One region of the Kitasatospora sp. NBC_01250 genome, then DNA from elsewhere that is predicted to be linked to it. Evidence: riboswitches for the same ligand, from Rfam matches in the RefSeq annotation. Region 1 holds a riboswitch; each other region holds the start of a gene.

Region 1 (4,496 bases):
TGCTCGGCGGTGGCCGCCTCGGCCTCGCCCCGGTGCAGCCTGCGGCAGCAGTCGGCGTAGCTCGCCGGCCGGCCGCAGGGGCAGGGGAGTGACCCGTCGGACGCGGCGGGCGCGAGGGCGGGGGCGGGCCTGGCCGGGCGGGTGCGATTGCTGCGCTTGGACATGACCCCATTCTGACGGGCCCCGGCGGTGCCCGGTGACAGTCCACCGGGCACCACCTGACCGGGCACTCCCTAGGAGGGGAGCTGCAGGTGCTGCCCGGGGAAGATCAGGTCGGGGTTGCCGCCGACGGTGCCGAGGTTCTCCTGGTAGAGCTGCTGCCAGTTGTCGACGTGGTGGTCCATCGCGATGGCCCAGAGCGAGTCGCCGCTCTGCACCGTGTAGCCCTGACCGGCGTCGCTCTGCCCGGTCGGGGCCGCCTGGCCGGTGGTGGGGCCGACCGGGGCCGCGGGCACGGCCGGTGCGGGTGCCACGGGAGCGGTCGGGGTGGTGTCGCCGGCCGGCGTCTGGGCGGTGCCGGGGGCGGTCGGTGCGGCCGGGGGCGTGGTCGCCGTCGGGTTCGGGCTCGCGCTGGGGGCGGGCGTGCTCGGCGCGGGTGCGCTCGGGGTCGGCGAGGCGGTCGGGGTGGTCGGGCCGCTGGTCGGCGCGGTGGAGGGTGCGGTGGTCGGCGCCGTCGGCGTGCTGCTGGGCGTCCCCGTCCCCGTCCCCGTGCCGGGGGCCGGGGTGGTGGGCGCAGCCGGCGTGGTGGCCGTCGTCGTGGGCGTGGGGCTCGGCGTGGGTGCCGCGGTGGGCGCGGTCACCGGCGCGGGCGAGCCGACCGGTGCGGGGGTACCGCTCGCGGGCGGCGTGCTGGGCGCGGTGGGCGCCGCAGGCGCGGTCGTCGGGTTGCTGCTGGGCGTTCCGGTCGGCGCGGCCAGCCCGGCCACCGCCGCGCAGCTGCCCCAGACGCTCGGTCCCTGGCTGGCGAGCAACTGCTCCGCCACGGCGATCTGCTGCGCCTGGGTGGCGTGCGAGGCCTGCGCCGCGTACTGGTCGCCGCCGTTCGCGACCCACTGGCGCTGGGTGAGGTGCAGTCCGCCGTAGTAGCCGTCGCCGTTGTCGGCGGTCCAGTTGCCGCCGGTGACGCACTGGGCGAGCGAGTCCCAGGTGGTGACCGGCGCGGCGTGCGCGCCGGTCGCGGTGAGCAGCGGCAGGGCGACGCCGACGCCGGCCACGGTCGCGGCGGCCACGGCGCGATCGGTCTGGGTCGGGCGGCGGTGCCGGCCCGGGCCTGAGAACACCCCGGATATGCCCATGGAACATCCCTCTCCGCACGCCTGCGAGGTGAGCTGTCGGGTTCGGGCCGGGAGGCTGGCCCGGCCGCCCGCCCGGACGGATCCGGCGGACGGCTTCACCCCTAGCCGCGTGGGGACGGCGCTGAACCTGGGTCCCCCGCGCCTGCCCAGAAGTCGGTGATCGAGGACCCGGAGCGCGGTGGGCAGGACTCGGCGTACCTCGTCCGGGCACCCGCGTCGGCGGGTTGCAGGGAGACTAGACGGATCATCACTCCGATAACAACCCCGCATCGCACACGTCACACAAGAATCACGGAAGCTGCGCGGTGCTCCGTATCGACACCTCTTGCGCGTACTGCGTCAGGTCCGCCCGCCCGACGGGTGACGAACCCGCCCGGCGGGCGGGTGTCCGCCGCTAGGTTGGGCGCTGGAACCGTCATCGACCGACGGACCGTCAACTCGACGCAGAGGAGAGGCCCATGGCCGACGAGGCCAAGATCCGTGAGCTGTTCGCCTCCCGGATCAACGGGGTGCTGGTGACCCTGAAGCGGGACGGACGGCCGCAACTGTCCAACATCCGCTACGCCTACGACCCGGCGAGGGAGCTGATCCGGGTCTCCGTCACCGCGGACCGGGTGAAGGCGAAGAACCTGGCCCGGGACCCGCGGGCGAGCCTGTACGCGACCAGCGAGGACTTCTGGACCTGGGCGGTGGCCGAGGGCACCGTCGAGCTGACCCCGGTGGCCGCGGCGCCCGACGACGACACGGTGGAGGAGCTGATCGACCTCTACCGCGCGCTCGACGGCGAGCACCCCGACTGGGACGACTACCGGGCCGCGATGGTCCGCGACCGCCGGCTCGTGGTCAAGCTGCACGTGGAGCACTTCTACGGCCAGACCCCCTGAGACCGGGGCGGAACAGCGGCGTGGGACAGGGCCGGGCGGGCCGGTGCGGCGGCCCGCCCGGCCCCGCGCGCGGGTTTGCCCGATCGGCGGACACCGCGCCGCGTGCCGCAGCACGATAGGAGGGGCGCCCGGGCCCGGGTGTGGGCGGGCGCGCCGGGAGGTGGGCTGTGCACGAGCTGGAGCCGGCCGTCGAAGCGGCCGAGGGCGATCCGCACTGGTGGTGGGAGGTGGACTCCGCGCTGATGGGCAAGGCCTCCGCACTGGAGGTGTCCATGTACTGGGCCCTCGGCCTGACCCGCTGGGCGGCCGGCCACGACCCCAGAGTGGCCGGCGGCGATCTGGAGGCCGTGCGGACCCTGTTGGGCCTGGCCATCTACCGCGCGGCCCAGGGCGAGGCCGTCACCGATCCGGGCCGGATCCCCACCCTGCTGCCGCTGCTGACGCTCGCTCGCGGCGTGGCCAGGAGCACCGCCGAGGCCCGGCCGCTCGGCTACGGCGACCGGGGCCGGCTGCGGTTGGCCGACCGCGCCCGGCTGCGCGCGGTGCTGGCCGATCCGGACCGGGCGGTCTTCGAGGGCCTGCGGAAGGAGACGGTGCTGGTGCTGGTCGCCAACACCGACCACGCCCGCACCGAGCTGTGCCGGCGCGCCAACGACGCGACCGTCTGGAAGGACCGCCCGCTGATCACCATCAGCACCCGCGAGGCCCACCTGCCGGAGCACGGGCTGCTGCCCTGGGACTGGTACAGCACGGGGTGAACGCCGCGCCCGGACCCGCCGCCACCTGCGACGACGTGCACCCGGTGGCGGGGGTCGGCCCGGTGGCCCCGGCGCCGTGCGGCGGGGGCGGCTCCCGTACGCTCGGGTGCTCCACGGGTGGAGCAGGACAGCGTAAGCAGTACAGGGGGAGGCCAGAACGATGAGCGCCGACGATGTGTGGCGGGCGCCGGATCCGGACGCGGAGCCGGTGCGCCGGCCGGATCCCGCGCCGTACCAGGGCCCCGCGCCCCACCCCGCTCCCGCGCCGCACCAGGGCGGCTGGCCGCCGCCCGGCCTCGCCTGGGGCTACCGGCCGCCGCCGCCCCGGCCCGGCGTCATACCGCTGACGCCGCTGGGCATCGGCGAGGTGATCAGCGGCGTCTTCCGCACCCTGCGCCAGTACGCCAAGGCCCTGCTGGTCCCGCTGTCGCTCGCGGCCCTGGTCGTGCTCGCGCTGTGCGGGGTCTACCTGGCGGTCGGCTACAGCGCGGTCGGCGGCATCATCGATGACGCCCGCAGCCAGGTGGACTACCAGCTGACCGACGGTCAGGCGACCACCGTCGGCATCACGGCGGTCGTCGGCGTGCTGCTCCTGCTCTGCTGCTTCTGGGGCTTCTCGCTGGTGGCGACCACCGTGAGCACGGCGGTGCTGCGCCACGCCGCGGTCGGCCGGCCGGTGACGGCCGGCCGGCTCTGGTCGGAGAGCCGGCCCTACCTGGGGCGGGTGATCCGCACCCAGCTGCTGCTCGGCCTGGCCGCGCTGGGCGGCCTGCTGGTCGCGGTGCTGCCCGGGGCGCTGATCGGGCTGGCCACCGGCAGCGCGGCCGTCTTCGGCGTGCTGACCGCCTGCCTGCTGCTGCCGGTCGCGGCGTTCGGCGGCTATGCCGCGGTCCGGCTGGCGCTGGTGACGCCGGTGCTGATCCTGGAGAACCAGCCGCCGGTGGCGGCGGTCCGCCGGGCCTGGCGGCTCAACGAGGGCTCCTGGTGGCGCAGCCTGGGCATCCCGTACGTGGTCCGGATGATCGGCTCCTTCGCCGCCCAGGTGGTCACCGTGCCCGCGATGATCATCGGAGTGGTGGTCATGGTCAGCACCAGCGCCCCGACCGAGCGGATCGACGAGTACGGCGAGGCCGTGACGAGCAGCGTGCCGACGGCCTTCGGCGTCTTCTTCCTGATCGGCTGCGTGCTGGTCGGCTACGGGCTGGCGATGGCGCTGGCCGCGCCGCTGCAGCCGTTGACCGACGGGCTGCTCTACCTCGACCGGCGGATCCGCCGCGAGAACCTGGCGGCGGTGCTGGCCGCCGAGGCGCAGCGTGCGGCCTCGGCGGAGCGCGATCCGAGCTGACGTCGAGTCGGTCCGGCAGGACCGAGGGGTCGGTCCGGAAGGACCGGGGCCTGGGCCGGGCAGGGGAAAGGTTCCCGGCCCAGGCCGGACCGGGTGGGTGGGGCAGGGCCTGGCGGGGCCGGGTCGAGCCTGGCACGCCCCGGCGCGCAAATCAACGCTTGCTGACATGATTCTCCGTCACATCCATATCAGCAGGTGATGATCCCTCGCCCGC
Region 2 (4,496 bases), 600 kb from region 1:
CCTGCACCACTGGAAGCTGGCCGCCGAGAGCCCGCTCAACCGCGTCTACGCCGCCAGCCGGTAGCCGACCGGTCACCGTTGCTCCTCTCCCACATGATCGCCTCGTTGGGCGGGCGGTCCGCAGCCGGGCTTGTCGGGGCCCGGCTTGACCCGGCCTCCCCGGTGGGCGCACGCTCGATGCGTGACTCCGTCCGGGGAGGCCGGCTTGCGGCGGATCTGCGCCGTGATCGACCTGCTGATCGACGCCGTCGACGAGGAGACCCTGCTGCCGGCGCTGTTTCCGGTGCTGCTCCGCGCCGTGCCGGGGGACAGCCTCACCTGGTCCACCCGCACCCCCACCGGGCGCCATCCGGTCACCCTGCCGCAGGCGCTGTTCAGCCCGCAGACGCTGGCCGCGTTCTTCCGGTACGCCCCGGCGGACCCGCTCTTCGTGCACACCAACGGCGGCAGCGGCGTCCCGCTGCGCCGCAGCGACCTGCAGTCCCGGACCGAGTACCACCGGCTGGGCACCTACGGCGAGGCGCTGGGCCCGGCCGGTGCGGAGTACCAGCTGGCGATGGCCTTCCCGGCCGGCTGGACGAGCGCCGGGCGGCGCACCGTGGCGCTGATCGTCAACCGGTCCGGCAGCGACTTCCCGGACGCCGACCTGGCCTCGGCCACCCTGCTGCGGGCCCGGCTCACCCACGCCCTGGAGCGGCTGGCACCCCCGCCGCGGGCGCCGGCCGCCGACCTCACCGCGCGCGAGGCCGCCGTGCTGGACCTGCTCGCGGACGGCCTGACGGACCAGCAGATCGGCCGCCGTCTCGCGGTCTCCACCCGCACCGTGGACAAGCACCTGGAACACGCCTACGCCAAGCTGCGGGTGCACAGCCGGGTGGCCGCCGCGGCGGCCTGGCGCGGCACCGGCTGAGCCCCGGTCCCCGCGTGCTTGCGGGGACCGGGGCTCAACGGGGGCTCGACGGGCTCAGACCCGCTTCGGGGTCCGCTTCAGCGCCGGTTTCAGCAGCTGAAGTCGATCAGCGAGAACGACTCGTAGTGGTCGGAGGTGTAGTAGTCCGACCCGTCCTCGCCGGTGATGATTCTGCGCGTGCCGCGGGTGGGCGCACCCGGCGTGACGACCGTGTACTCCTGGTAGTAGCCGTTCGGCTCGCTGGGCAGCACGCCCTCGCGGTTCTGGAAGGTCTCGCCGTCCTCGGAGTACGGGAACGGGCCGCCCTGGGCGATCAGGTTCAGCGTGTCGTCCGCCTGGCTCGGCAGCGCCGACTGGCAGATCGAGCCGCTGACGTCCGCGTGGGCGTCGGCGGCGAAGACGGCGGTGGGGGCCAGGGTGAGCATGCTCACGGTGACCACGGAGGCGGCACGCGACTTCAACGCGCGTAGAAGAGTCTGCATGGCAAGCAGTCTGGGGGAGCGTCAGGAAGTCTGGGAAGGTGCTGGGAGCACGCCAAGAGACTTTTCATGTCCATGTAACTGGATGGCGGTCCAGGTGATGCGATGGCGTCGCTTTCGGTGCTGGTGTGACAGGTGTGACTCGCCTGACATTGATGATGATCATGTCATCTGCCTACCCTGCTGGCGCCCGCCACCCAGCGGCGGGCCCAGCCCCCGGGACCGCCGAGTCCTGCCTGCCGGTGGCCGGCCCCGGAGCACCGCACCAGGCAGGAGCGGGGGACCCAGGTAGTGCCAGCCGTGCCCCGCCCGCCTGCGCCCGCAGGCCCACCAGGCACGCCCGGCTAGGGGTGAAGCCGCCACCGGAATCCGTCGGTGGCCGGGCCATCTTGCGGCCCGAACCCGACAGCTCACCTCGTAGGCGTCGCAAGAGGACTCCCCGTGATACCCACCTCCACCCCGCTGCGCCTCGGCGTCGTCGTCGGAGCGCTCGGCCTGCTCGCGGTGCCCGTCGTCGGCCAGGCCGATGCCTGGGCCCGTACGTCCGGCACCGCCGTGCCCCAGGTCACCCAGGACCGGCTGACCCCCGCCACGGCCACCGCCGGCGCCTCGACCACCGCCGCGCTCACCCTGCACGCCGCCTCCTGCTTCACCGCGAAGACGGTGGGGGTCGGGGTGCGCGACGCCGCCGGCAACAACCTGGACTTCCCCGGGAACCTCGGCAACCAGCAGATCTGCCCGAGCGGCCTTTCGCTGACCACCGGCGCGCGCAGCTTCCCGGCCGGTGCGTACCAGATCTTCGGCTTCTTCCAGGACCAGGCGGGTGCCTGGCACAACCTGACCACGCAGACCCTCACGGTCTCGGCGGCCGGCACCCCCACCTCCACCCCGGCCCCCGCCCCGACGCCCGCGCCTTCGCCGTCGCCGAGCACGCCGCCCGCCACCGGCGGCTCGCCGGTCGCCGGCAAGACGCTGACCTGGTCGGACGAGTTCAACGGCCCGCTGGACGCCACCAAGTGGAACGACAGCACCACCACCGCGTACAAGTACGGCACCCACAACCCGGACGACAACAAGCTCGACTGGCTCGACCCGTCCGACGTCTCGGTGGCGAACGGTGTGGCCACCTTCACCGCCCAGCCCTCCAGCCACACCCTGGAGAACGGCAAGCAGGCCTGGACCACCGGCCTGCTCACCACCGAGGGCACCCAGCAGGGCTTCAAGGTGAAGACCGGCGACTACGCCGAGGCCCGGGTGCAGATGCCCTCCGCGCCCGGCGCCTGGCCCGCGCTGTGGACCTGGGCGAACGGCGGCAGCGAGATCGACTCCTTCGAGTACCACCCGGACAACCCGAACCTGCTGGAGCTGACCAACCACGTCAACCCGGCGCACGACTACCTGACCGACGCCACCGACGTGAAGCCCGGCCAGTGGGTCACCATCGGCACCTACTACGGCGCCAACTCCGTCGACTGGTACGTGAACGGGGTCAAGGTCTACTCGGACAACACCGGCGTCGGGGCCAACTGGTCCGCCAACCTGATCCTCAACCTGTCGATCAGCGCCGGGCAGTACCACCCCGGCCCGAGCGGCTCCGCCCCGATCACCTTCGCGGCGGACTACGTGCGGGTCTACCGCTAGGCCTCGGCGCCGGCCTCCTGCCCCTGGACGGCGGAGAGCGGAGCGGCCAACTCCTCCAGGGAGAGCCGCTCCGCCCGGACGCCGATCGCCGCCTCCACCAGCCCGGCCGCCGCCATCAGCGAGGCGCCGATGCAGAAGGCGAGCGTGGTGTCGGCGGGCTTGCCGCTGTTCACCAGGCCGTTGAAGAGCAGCGGCCCGGTGATGCCGCCCAGCGCGGTGCCCACCGCGTAGAAGAACGCGATGCACAGCGCCCGCACCTCCAGCGGGAAGACCTCGCTCACCGTCAGGTAGGCGGCGCTCGCGCCGGCCGAGGCGAAGAACAGCACGCCCACCCAACAGGCCGTCATGGTGGTGGCGTTGAGCAGGCCCTGCTGGAAGAGCGCGGCCGTGCCGAAGAGCAGCACCCCCGACAGCAGGTAGGTCCCGGCGATCATCGGCTTGCGGCCCACGCTGTCGAAGAGGTGGCCGAGCAGCAGCGGGCCGCAGAAGTTGCCCACCGCGATCACCGCGAAGTAGTAACCGGTGTCGCCCTGCGGGACGTTGAAGAAGGTCGTCAGGATCACCGCGTAGCCGAAGGTGACCGAGTTGTAGAGGAAGGCCTGGCCGACGAAGAGCGCCAGGCCCAGGACGGTGCGCTTGGGGTAGCTGCGGAAGACCGTGCGGGCCACCGTGGTGAAGCTGACCGGTCCCTGCTCGCGCACCGTCACCCAGCCCTCGGGGGCCGGCAGCGGCTCGCCGGTCTGCTCGGTGACGGTCCGCTCGATCTCGTCGACCAGCTGGTCGGCCTCCTCGCCGCGCCCGTGGGTGAAGAGCCAGCGCGGGCTCTCCGGCACGTGCCGGCGCACCAGCAGGATCACCAGGCCCAGGGCCACGCCGATCGCGAAGGCCAGCCGCCAGCCGATGTCCGTGGCGAAGAGCGCGGTGTTCAGCAGCGCGATCGAGGCGAAGGCGCCGATCGCCGCGCCGACCCAGAAGCTGCCGTTGATGATCAGGTCGACCCGCCCGCGCACCCGGGCCGGGATCAGCTCGTCGATGGCCGAGTTGATCGCCGCGTACTCGCCGCCGATGCCGAAGCCGGTGAAGAAGCGGCAGAGGAAGAAGAACCACGCCGTCCAGGAGAACGCGGTGACGGCGGTCGCGGTGAGGTAGACCACGAGGGTGAGCATGAAGAGCTTCTTGCGGCCGAACCGGTCGGTGAGCCGGCCGAAGAAGAGCGCCCCGCAGCAGGCGCCCGCCACGTAGATGGCGGCTGCCCAGGTGGTGACCTGGCCGGTGCTGATCGCCAGCCCGCTGCCGTGCTCCGACAGCCGCCCGGCGACGTTGCCGACGATGGTGACCTCGAGGCCGTCCAGGATCCAGACCGTGCCCAGGCCGATCACGATCCGCCAGTGCCACCGCGACCAGGGCAGCCGGTCGAGCCGGGCGGGGACCTGGGTGCGGATCAGCCGCTCGGGGGCGGCGGCCGG
Region 3 (4,496 bases), 5.8 Mb from region 1:
GCGGCCATGCGCTCGGTGCTCGGCGCCGGCGACCAGGAGATCGAGGAACTGGTGCACCACACGCTGTTCAGCGTGGAGGGCGGCCACGCGGCGGCCGGCGTGCTGCTCGACCGCGGCTGCACCGCGATCATCTGCGGCAGCGATCTGATGGCGCTGGGCGCGATCCGCGCGGTGCGCCAGCGCGGGCTGAGCGTGCCCGGCGACGTCTCGGTGGTCGGCTTCGACGACTCGCCGCTGATCGCCTTCACCGAGCCCCCGCTCACCACGATCCGTCAGCCGGTGGAGGCGATGGCCACCGCAGCCGTCGACGCGCTGCTGGAGGAGGTCGGCGGCGAGTCGGCCCAGCGGGTGGAGTACATGTTCCAGCCGGAGCTGGTGATGCGCGGCTCCACCGGGGCCAGGCCGCACCGCGGGGAGTAGCCGCCACGGCGAGCGGCAGCCGCGGGGAGTCGTCGGCCCCGTCCCGACGGGCGCCGAAGATCCACCGGTGCCGGCATCGAGGCATGGGAGCCACCGCACCGCGACCCGACGACACGGCGCCGTCGGTCCACCCGGACCGGCGGCGCCGACTGCTGCTCGGCGGCTGCTCGCTGGCCGCGCTGATCGGCCTCTCCTTCCTGTGGGCCGCCACGATCCCGCGCTGGTGGGCCCAGCAGGTGGGCGACAGCGTGCACGGCCGGCTCTCCAGCGGACTGCTCTTCGGCCTGCTCACCGGCGTCACCTGCACCCTGCTGCCGCTCCTGGTGGCCTGGTTCGGGCTGCGCCGGAGCCGGTCCTGGAAGGTCTCGGTGGCCTGGGTGGCCTGGGTGGCGGTCGCCCTGGTCCTCGCGCTGCCGAAGCTGTGGACGCTGGGCGTGGTGGTCGGCGACGGCAGCGGCGCGCACGCGGGACAGCGGACGATGGACGTGAACGCGCCCTGGTTCCGCGGGGCCAGCCTGATCGGCGCGCTGATCGGCGCGGCGATCTTCGTCGCGCTGCTCCGGTTCACCCGGCGCCGGCAGCCGAAGGCGCAGTGACGCCGGTTCACCGCACGGCCGAGGGCCGCCTCCCGGAGAGTGGAGAGGCGGCCCTCGGTGCTGTCCAGCGGCTGCTCAGCGCTGTGTCACCAGGTTCAGACCCGGCCGGCGAAGTCCGGGGCGTAGTTGGCGATGGTCTCGTACTTCACGCCCGCGCTCGGGTTGGCGGCCTCGACGAACTGGCCGTTGCCGACGTAGATGGCGACGTGGTAGACGCCCGAGTTCTGGCCGTTGTTCGACCAGAACAGCAGGTCGCCCGGCTGCAGGCTGTTCATCGACACCGGGGTGCTGGCGGCGGCCTGGTCGGCGGCCACCCGCGGGATGGAGATGCCCGCCGAGGCCATCGCGGCCTGGGTCAGGCCGGAGCAGTCCCAGCCACCGTTGCCGGTGCCGCCGTAGATGTAGGCCTGACCGACCTTCGACTCCGCGAAGGCGACGGCGGTGGCCATCGCGCCGGAGGCGGGCGCCGGGGTGGCGGCGGTGGTGGAGGCGGTGGTCTGGGCGTTGACGGCCGGCGCCGGGGTGCTGGCGGCCGGGGCGCTGTCGCTGCTCGGGGCGGCGCTGGCCGAGCCGCCCAGGCTCAGCTGCTGGCCCGGGTAGAGCGTGTCAGGACCGGCGGTCAGGACCGACTTGTTGAGCTCGTACAGCTTCTGCCAGCCGCCGGCCACGTGGTGGCTCTGCGCGATGGTGGAGAGCCAGTCGCCGCGCGCCACGGTGTAGGTCTGGCCGCCGGAGTTCTTGGTGCCGTTCCACTGGTGGTTCCAGTGGCCCTGGCTGCCGCTCTGCGAGGACTGCGAGGACTGCGGGGCGCTCTGGGCCGGGGCGCTCGGCTGGGCCGGGGCGCTGGTGGCGGGGGCGCCGGGGTTCACGGCGGCGGGGGCGCCGCCCTGGGTCAGGCCCGCCTGGACGGAGCAGACCGGCCAGGCGCCGGGGCCCTGGTCGGCGAGGACCTTCTCGGCGACGGCGATCTGCTGGTCCTTGGTGGCCTGGTCGGCCTGCGGGGCGTACTGGGTGCCGCCGTAGGCGGCCCAGGTGGAGGCGCTGAACTGCAGGCCGCCGTAGTAGCCGTTGCCGGTGTTGATGCTCCAGTCGCCGCTGCTCTCGCACTGGGCGACCTTGTCCCAGGTGGAGACGGGCGCCGCGGAGGCGGTGGTGGCCGTGATGCACGGCAGGGCGAGGCCGAGACCGAGCAGGCCGGTGGCGGCGATCGCTCGGCGAGCGGTGCGGGACGGACGGGTCGTGCCAGTGGTGGGCAGCATGAAGACGCGTTCCTCTCCTACGCCTACGAGGTGAGCTGTCGGATTCGGACTGGAGTTGCCCGGCCGCGCTGCTGCGCGGCTTCACCCCTAGCTCCGGTCACTCGGTCCGAAGACCGGGTGCCGGGGCGGCTTACCTGGTTCCCCCGCTCCTGCCGTGGTGCGTTTTCGCGCTGCCAGCGCATCCGGTGGCAGGACTCGGCGTCCGGCTGTGCTGGGTCCGTGTGACCACGAACGGGGAGCACGTTAGACAGAGATAAGTTGAATCCGCAAACAGCTGTGATGGCCGTCACAGGCCCACCATGGAACCTTCAAGATCGCCCCGGCGGCGGACCTGAGAGGGCGTCGGGGGAGGGGTCCGGCCGGGGCGTGCAATGTGCCTGCGGGAAACGGGATGTGCCGTGGGCTCAGGGTTGGTGATGCTGATGGGCTGTCCGTTTTCGGCCTTGGTGATCAAGGGGGTGGCCGATCGGACCGGAGCGCCCTGACCGGCTGTCGGCGGGGCGAACGGCCCGGTCCGGCGCACTGGTCGACATCGACCGAATGTCCGATTTACCCCTTCTGTCATCGCGTCAGCTCGCGACGCCGACCAATCGGTCGGCGGGGTGGTCCTGTCCACCACTTCCCGACTGGACACTGAATCGTCACCAATTCACCACATGTGCGCCATCGGCCCGTCAACGGACCTCCGGGGCGCCCTGACCGACCGGCCGACGAACCGTGCTCCGGACATGCCGATGGCCCCGCTCCTGGGCGGGAGCGGGGCCATCAGCGGGCCGGCAGGGCCGTTGGTCAGGGGGTCACTCGCCGGCGACGGGCTCCTCGGTGAGCAGCTCCTCGGTCGGCAGCGGCTCGGCCACCGGCTCGGGCAGCGCGGCCAGGTAGGCCGAGGCGATCAGCTGACCGAGGGTCGGGTAGGCGCCGAGTGCGGCCGCGCTCGGACAGCCGGTCTCCTCGCACGCCGCGAGCAGCAGGTCCTCGGGGGCCTCGGGGCCGATCACCAGCGGGGCCAGCGCCGGGCGCTGGGAGCCGGTGGCCCGCAGGTGCTCGACGGCACCGGCCACCGCGCCGGGCACGTCCAGGGCCGCGGCCACCACGGGCACCGCCAGGCGGGCGGCGAGCAGCACGCCGGTGATCCCGGCCGCCGCCGCGGCGTCCTCGCCGCCGACCGTGGTGAGCACCACGCCGTCGGCGGCGGTGGCGATCGCGAACAGCCGCGCGCGGTCGGCGCGGGCCAGGCCGGCCTCGGAGAGGCGCACGTGGACGGCCTCGGCGAGCAGCGGGTGGGGGCCGAGCACGTCGGTCACCTGGGCGCCGGTCCGCGCGGCCAGGGCGTGCAGCTCCGTCAGGTAGCCGTGCGGGCCGGGCAGCAGCGGCACCAGCACCGGGGCCGGCATTCCGGCCGCCAGTGCGCCGGCGACCAGGCTCTCGACCGTGTCGACCTGCTGGACCGCCGGGGCCGGGCTCGCCTCGGCCGCCTGCTCGGCGGCCTCGGCCTCGGTGCCGGCCGCCGCGCCGGTGTCGGCGGCGCCGGAGTCGACGTCAGCATCGGCCGCGGCGGAGGCGGTGGCGCCGGCCTCGGGCGCCGGGGACGGCGCGGTGGGCAGCCAGCCGGCCGCCGCCAGGATTCCGGGCTGCTCGCCGCGGAGGATCGAGAGCAGTTCGTCCACCACCGCGACCGCCTGCGGCGTCGCCTCGGCCGGGACGGCGAGCACGAGGGCCGGGGCGCCGACCGGCAGCTCAGGCCGTTCGGGTCGACGATGGCGCCCCCGCGCGCGGGAGCCTGGCGTGCGGACGGGTAGTGGCGCGCCCGGGATGGCTGCAGTGCTCATGGCGGAGATCGTAGGACATGCGCCGGACCATCCGGCATTCGGCTGCCGTTACCGCACGTCTGTCGCATATCCACCGGAATATCAGCAGCCGCCGCCTGGCCGGTGCGCCCGGTCGGCGGGCGGGCATTTCCGGGTAATCACTGACAAATCGCCAGCCCACTTCGATCAATGTGACGGAGTGTGAGGAATCGGCTGCGAAGTTGATCAATCGAACCCCCGTGTCAATGGTCGAACCGGTCAGCCTCTCCGGCCGTCCTTCAGACGCGGGGTCACGGTCAGTCTGCTGATTTGCTGTCATATGTCCGGATCGGGACATCCGATGGGCCCGCCAGGAGGCGGTTTGGTCACCTCCCGTACAGGCGGCTGCACGCGCAAAATCACATGCCGATGCA
Region 4 (4,496 bases), 170 kb from region 1:
GCGGACCGACGGCTCGCACCGCCCGGAGCTGGGCAACCTGCTGGAGGAGCAGCCGTTCCGCCACCCGGCCGGCGAGCGCCACCACTACTCCAACCCCGGCTACGCGCTGCTCGGCGCGCTGGTGGCCAAGGTGCGTCGGCTGCCGTGGGGCGAGGTGCTGCGCCAGGAGGTGCTCGATCCGCTCGGCCTGACCCGCACCACGCTGCTGCCGCAGGCCCCGCACGCGGGCGGGTTCGCCGTGCACCCGTGGGCGGACGTGATGCTCCCCGAGCCGCTCACCGACACCGGCCTGATGGCGCCGGCCGGGCAGCTCTGGTCCACCGCCGCCGACCTCGCCCGCTGGGCCTCCTTCCTGGCCGGCACGCTCCCGGGCGGCGCGGAGAAGGTCCTGGCCCCCGCCACGCTGGCCGAGATGCGCCGCCCCGCCGCCGGCCCGGACCGTGACGACTGGACCTCCTGCTTCGGACTGGGCCTGCAGCTGTCCCGGCAGGACGGGCGGCTGCTGGTCGGCCACGGCGGCTCGATGCCCGGCTTCCTGGCCGGCCTGTGGTTCAGCCCCGAGGACGACGTGGCAGCGATCACCCTCACCAATGTCACCGCCGGCTCCGGGCTCGGGACGGTGGCCCCCGACCTGATCCGGATCGTCGCCGAGCGCGAACCGCTGCTGCCCACCGCCTGGCGCCCGTTCACCGACGCCGATCCCGACCTGCTCGCACTGACCGGCCCCTGGTACTGGGGACCCACCGCGCTGGCCCTGCACCTGCGGGCGGACCGGGCCCTGGAGCTCACCGCGCTGAGCGGCCCCGCCCGCACCTCCCGCTTCCTGCCCGAGCCGGACGGCAGCTGGGTCGGGCTCGACGGCTACTACGCGGGCGAGCCGCTGCGCGTGGTGCGCGCCGAGGACGGCTCGGTCAGCCACCTCGACGTGGCGGGCTTCGTGCTGACCCGCGGCGCCTACCAGCCGGCCGCGGTGGTGCCCGGCGACGTCGACCCGCAGGGGTGGCACGCGGGCTGACGCGGCGCGGGCGGGCTCGGCGTCGGCTGACGCGGCGCTGGCTGGCTGACTGGCTGGCTGACTGACTGACTGACGCGGTGCGGGCTGACGAAAATTCATATCACGGGGCGATAACGATGCGAATCGTTATCGCCCCTCCAGCTTCGGCATGAGACACCTCACATTGCCCTGTGACAGCGCCTCCTGGCTTGAGATGGGACCTTCGACCTGTCTACGGTGCATGCCGTTCGTCTCCACACGAACCCCGCTCCCCGGAACGCCGAATCCTGCCGCCGGATGGAACGGGCACTGTGCACTGAAGCACCACGGCAGGGGCGGGGGACCCAAGGTAAGTCGCCCCACCTGGAGCAAGGCTCCGGGCGGGGCTTGGGGTGAAGCCGCGCATTGCGCGGCCGGGCAACTCCAGCCCGAATCCGACAGCTCACCTCGCAGGCGTGGGAGAGGAAACGCTTTTCATGCTGTCCGTCAACGGTCGCCCCAGCCTGCCCAGCCGCGCCGCCATCAAGCGCGCGATCGCCACCGCCGTCATCGTCGGCGCCGGCGCCGGTCTGCCCATGATCACCGCCGGTGGCGCCAGCGCCACGCCGATCCACTCCGGTTCGCACGGCTACACCGCGCAGCACGAGTCGGCCGCCGCCGCTCCGGCCGCCGCCCCGGCCGCCCAGGCTCCCGCCGGCTACACCGTGCAGGACGGCGACTGGCTGTCCAAGATCGCCACCAGCCACAACGTGCAGGGCGGCTGGCAGAAGCTCTACGACCTGAACAAGTCGGTGCTCGCCGACGGTCCGGACGTGATCTACCCCGGCCAGCACCTCGCGCTCGGCGACGCCCAGGCCCAGGCCCCGGCGCAGACCCCCGCCCCGGCCCAGGCTCCGGCCACCGCCCCGGCTCCGGCTGCCCCCGCCGCTCCGGCTGCCGCGGCCGCTCCGGCCACCCCGGCGCTGAGCGCCAACGCCAGCGTCGCCTCGCTGCAGGCGCTCGCCGCCTCGATCGTCCCGGCCGACCAGCTGGCGTCGTTCGACCAGATCATCACCCACGAGAGCGGCTGGAACGTCACCGCCACCAACCCGAGCTCCGGTGCCTACGGCCTGCCGCAGGCCCTGCCCGGCAACAAGATGGCCTCGGCCGGCTCGGACTGGGCGACCAACCCCGCCACCCAGATCAAGTGGGCGCTGCAGTACATGAACCAGACCTACGGCAGCCCGAACCAGGCCTGGGTCTTCTGGCAGGCCCACCAGGCGTACTGATCACCCCGGTGATCAACGGCCGCCGGCCCGCCCCCATCGGGCGGTAGCGCTCGGCGGATCGTCCGCAGCCGTCGGCCGGCCACGGGTTTCCCACCTGTGGCCGGCCGACGGCTTTGGCGCGCCTGGCTCTTGGCTCGCTGGGCCTTCGGCGTGCCGGGCTGTTGGTGTGCCGGGCCTTTTGTGTGCCGGGCTGTTGGTGTGCCGGGCCTTTTGTGTGCCGGGCTGTTGGTGTGCCGGGCCTTTTGTGTGCCGGCTGTTGGTGTGCCGGGCTGTTGGCGCGCTGTCGCAGCGACGGGCTGCGCCCCGCTCGTCAGCTGCCGGGCGCCGGCCCGCCGTGCGATCCGGCGTCAGTCCGCCGCGCCGTACCGCACCAGATAGCCCGCCAGCCGCGCGACGTCCTCGTCGGTCCACTCCGTGAACCGCTCGGTGAACGACTCCCGGCGCATCTCGTACGCGTGCCGCAGCAGCGCCATCCCCTGCTCGCTGGGGCGCAGGATCTGCCCGCGGTGATCCTCCGGATCCACCTCGCGGCTGAGCAGCCCCAGCTTCTCCAGAGCGCCGACCTGCCGGCTCACGGTCGACTTGTCGAGCATGAAGTACGCGGCCAGGTCGGCCGCCCGGCAGCCACCGCGCTCGTTCATCAGGTCGAGGATGCTGTACGTCACCAGGGAGAGCCCCGGGTGCAGCTGCGAGGCCTTGTGCCGGGCCCGCCGGGCGAAGGCGGTCAGCTCGCGCTGGATGATCTCGATCGACTCGTCTCGACCCGACACGCGTGACCTCTTCCTCTCCCATGGTGGTTGCGTATTACAACATATGTGCCACTGGCGCCGCCACTGGACCCGCGCCGATCGAGATCACAGCATGCCAGACGGGCTGGTCACAGCCGGTAACCTGTCGACGACAGATCCGAGAAGTCGCCAAGCGCGGCCTGGCTGGCGTCGCGGGGTGCGCATGGACCTGATTCCACCGGCGGACGGGGCTCCCCGGGCCACTGCCGACCAAGCGCCCGGCGCCGCGCCCGCTCACGGCCGGCCGACTGCCCATCCTCCGACTGCCGCCCGCTCCCGGGACGAGTGCTTCGGTGCCGAGCTGCGCCGGCTGCGCACCGAGCGCGGACTGTCGCTCAGTGCCCTCTCCCGCCTGCTGCACTACAGCAAGGGCTACCTCAGCAAGATCGAGAACGGCAGCAAGCCGGCGGGCCATGACCTGGCGCGCCGCTGCGACGAGCTGCTGCGCGCCGACGGTTCGCTGCTGCGGCTGACCGAAGCCGCCGAGCCCGGGCCGACGGGGGCCGGCCCGGCCGGGCCCGGGTCAAGCGGGCCAGCCACCGACAGTGCCCTGCCGACCGCTGCCGGCCACGCGCTCGCCGTGCCACCGGCACTCGACCTGCCCTGCCCCTACCCCGGGCTGGCCGCCTTCGGCCCGCAGGACGCCCACTGGTTCGCCGGGCGCGACCACGCCCTCGCCGCGTTGCTCGACCGGCTGGCCGAGCGCGCGGGACGGGGACCGCTCGCACTGGTCGCCCCCTCGGGCGCGGGCAAGTCCTCCCTGCTGCGGGCCGGCCTGCTGCCCGCCCTCCAGCGCGGCGACCTGCCGTCCGCCCACCCGGGGGCCCGCCGTGTCCTGGTCTGCACGCCGGGTGCGCGACCGCTCTCCGTCCTGCGTCAGCTTCTTGACACCTTGTCAGTCTCCGATGCCGAGGCCGCACCCCGGCTCGTCGCGCTTCCGCCGCCCAGCGCCGAAGCCCCGCCGACACCAATGGCCGAGCCGGAACTCTCACCCTCCACTCCACCTTCACCCTCGCCCTCCGGCGTGCCCCGCCCGGCGCAGTCGGCTGCCCCGGCCCTCGGGCCGGCCCTGATCGTGGACCAGTTCGAGGAGGTCTTCACCCTCTGCCCCGATCCCGCCGAGCGGCACGCCTTCATCCAGGCCCTCTGCGAGCTCGCCACCGTCCCGGACGACCGGCCGGCGGCCGAGGCCACCCTCGTCGTGCTGGGCGTGCGCGCCGACTTCTGCGGACGCTGCCTCGACCATCCGCAGCTGGTCCCCGTCTTCACCCGCGGCCTGCTCGCGCTCGGTCCGATGACCAGCGCGGAACTCCACGAAGCGATCACCCGCCCGGCGACGGAGGCCGGCCTGCTGCTGGAGCCGGGGCTGGCCGAAATCCTGCTGCGCGACCTCGGGCCGGTGGAGCTGCCGCTGCCCGCCGACCCGCCCCACCCGCGCGCCGAGGC

The links. Region 1 has a riboswitch for cyclic di-AMP ahead of OG500_RS06970 (LysM peptidoglycan-binding domain-containing protein). Riboswitches for the same ligand answer to the same signal wherever they lie in the genome.
Region 2: another riboswitch for cyclic di-AMP. It lies ahead of OG500_RS08775 (glycoside hydrolase family 16 protein); the one in region 1 lies ahead of OG500_RS06970 (LysM peptidoglycan-binding domain-containing protein).
Region 3: another riboswitch for cyclic di-AMP. It lies ahead of OG500_RS31180 (transglycosylase family protein); the one in region 1 lies ahead of OG500_RS06970 (LysM peptidoglycan-binding domain-containing protein).
Region 4: another riboswitch for cyclic di-AMP. It lies ahead of OG500_RS06240 (LysM peptidoglycan-binding domain-containing protein); the one in region 1 lies ahead of OG500_RS06970 (LysM peptidoglycan-binding domain-containing protein).

Annotation. Positions count from the first base shown of each region.
Region 1 covers NZ_CP108476.1:1,558,678-1,563,173, reverse strand. The annotation lists gene OG500_RS06975 (YchJ family protein) at 1-164, opposite strand, end outside; gene OG500_RS06970 (LysM peptidoglycan-binding domain-containing protein) at 234-1,229, opposite strand; cyclic di-AMP (ydaO/yuaA leader) riboswitch at 1,298-1,464, opposite strand; gene OG500_RS06965 (PPOX class F420-dependent oxidoreductase) at 1,754-2,179, shown strand; gene OG500_RS06960 (hypothetical protein) at 2,347-2,937, shown strand; gene OG500_RS06955 (hypothetical protein) at 3,098-4,282, shown strand.
Region 2 covers NZ_CP108476.1:2,157,257-2,161,752, reverse strand. The annotation lists gene OG500_RS08790 (class I SAM-dependent methyltransferase) at 1-64, shown strand, start outside; gene OG500_RS08785 (helix-turn-helix transcriptional regulator) at 182-910, shown strand; gene OG500_RS08780 (ribonuclease domain-containing protein) at 1,000-1,392, opposite strand; cyclic di-AMP (ydaO/yuaA leader) riboswitch at 1,696-1,827, shown strand; gene OG500_RS08775 (glycoside hydrolase family 16 protein) at 1,831-3,030, shown strand; gene OG500_RS08770 (MFS transporter) at 3,027-4,496, opposite strand, start outside.
Region 3 covers NZ_CP108476.1:7,354,089-7,358,584, forward strand. The annotation lists gene OG500_RS31170 (LacI family DNA-binding transcriptional regulator) at 1-420, shown strand, start outside; gene OG500_RS31175 (hypothetical protein) at 504-1,016, shown strand; gene OG500_RS31180 (transglycosylase family protein) at 1,112-2,275, opposite strand; cyclic di-AMP (ydaO/yuaA leader) riboswitch at 2,283-2,447, opposite strand; gene OG500_RS31185 (hypothetical protein) at 3,073-4,104, opposite strand.
Region 4 covers NZ_CP108476.1:1,387,670-1,392,165, forward strand. The annotation lists gene OG500_RS06235 (serine hydrolase domain-containing protein) at 1-1,015, shown strand, start outside; cyclic di-AMP (ydaO/yuaA leader) riboswitch at 1,340-1,465, shown strand; gene OG500_RS06240 (LysM peptidoglycan-binding domain-containing protein) at 1,471-2,262, shown strand; gene OG500_RS06245 (MarR family winged helix-turn-helix transcriptional regulator) at 2,610-3,032, opposite strand; gene OG500_RS06250 (nSTAND1 domain-containing NTPase) at 3,214-4,496, shown strand, end outside.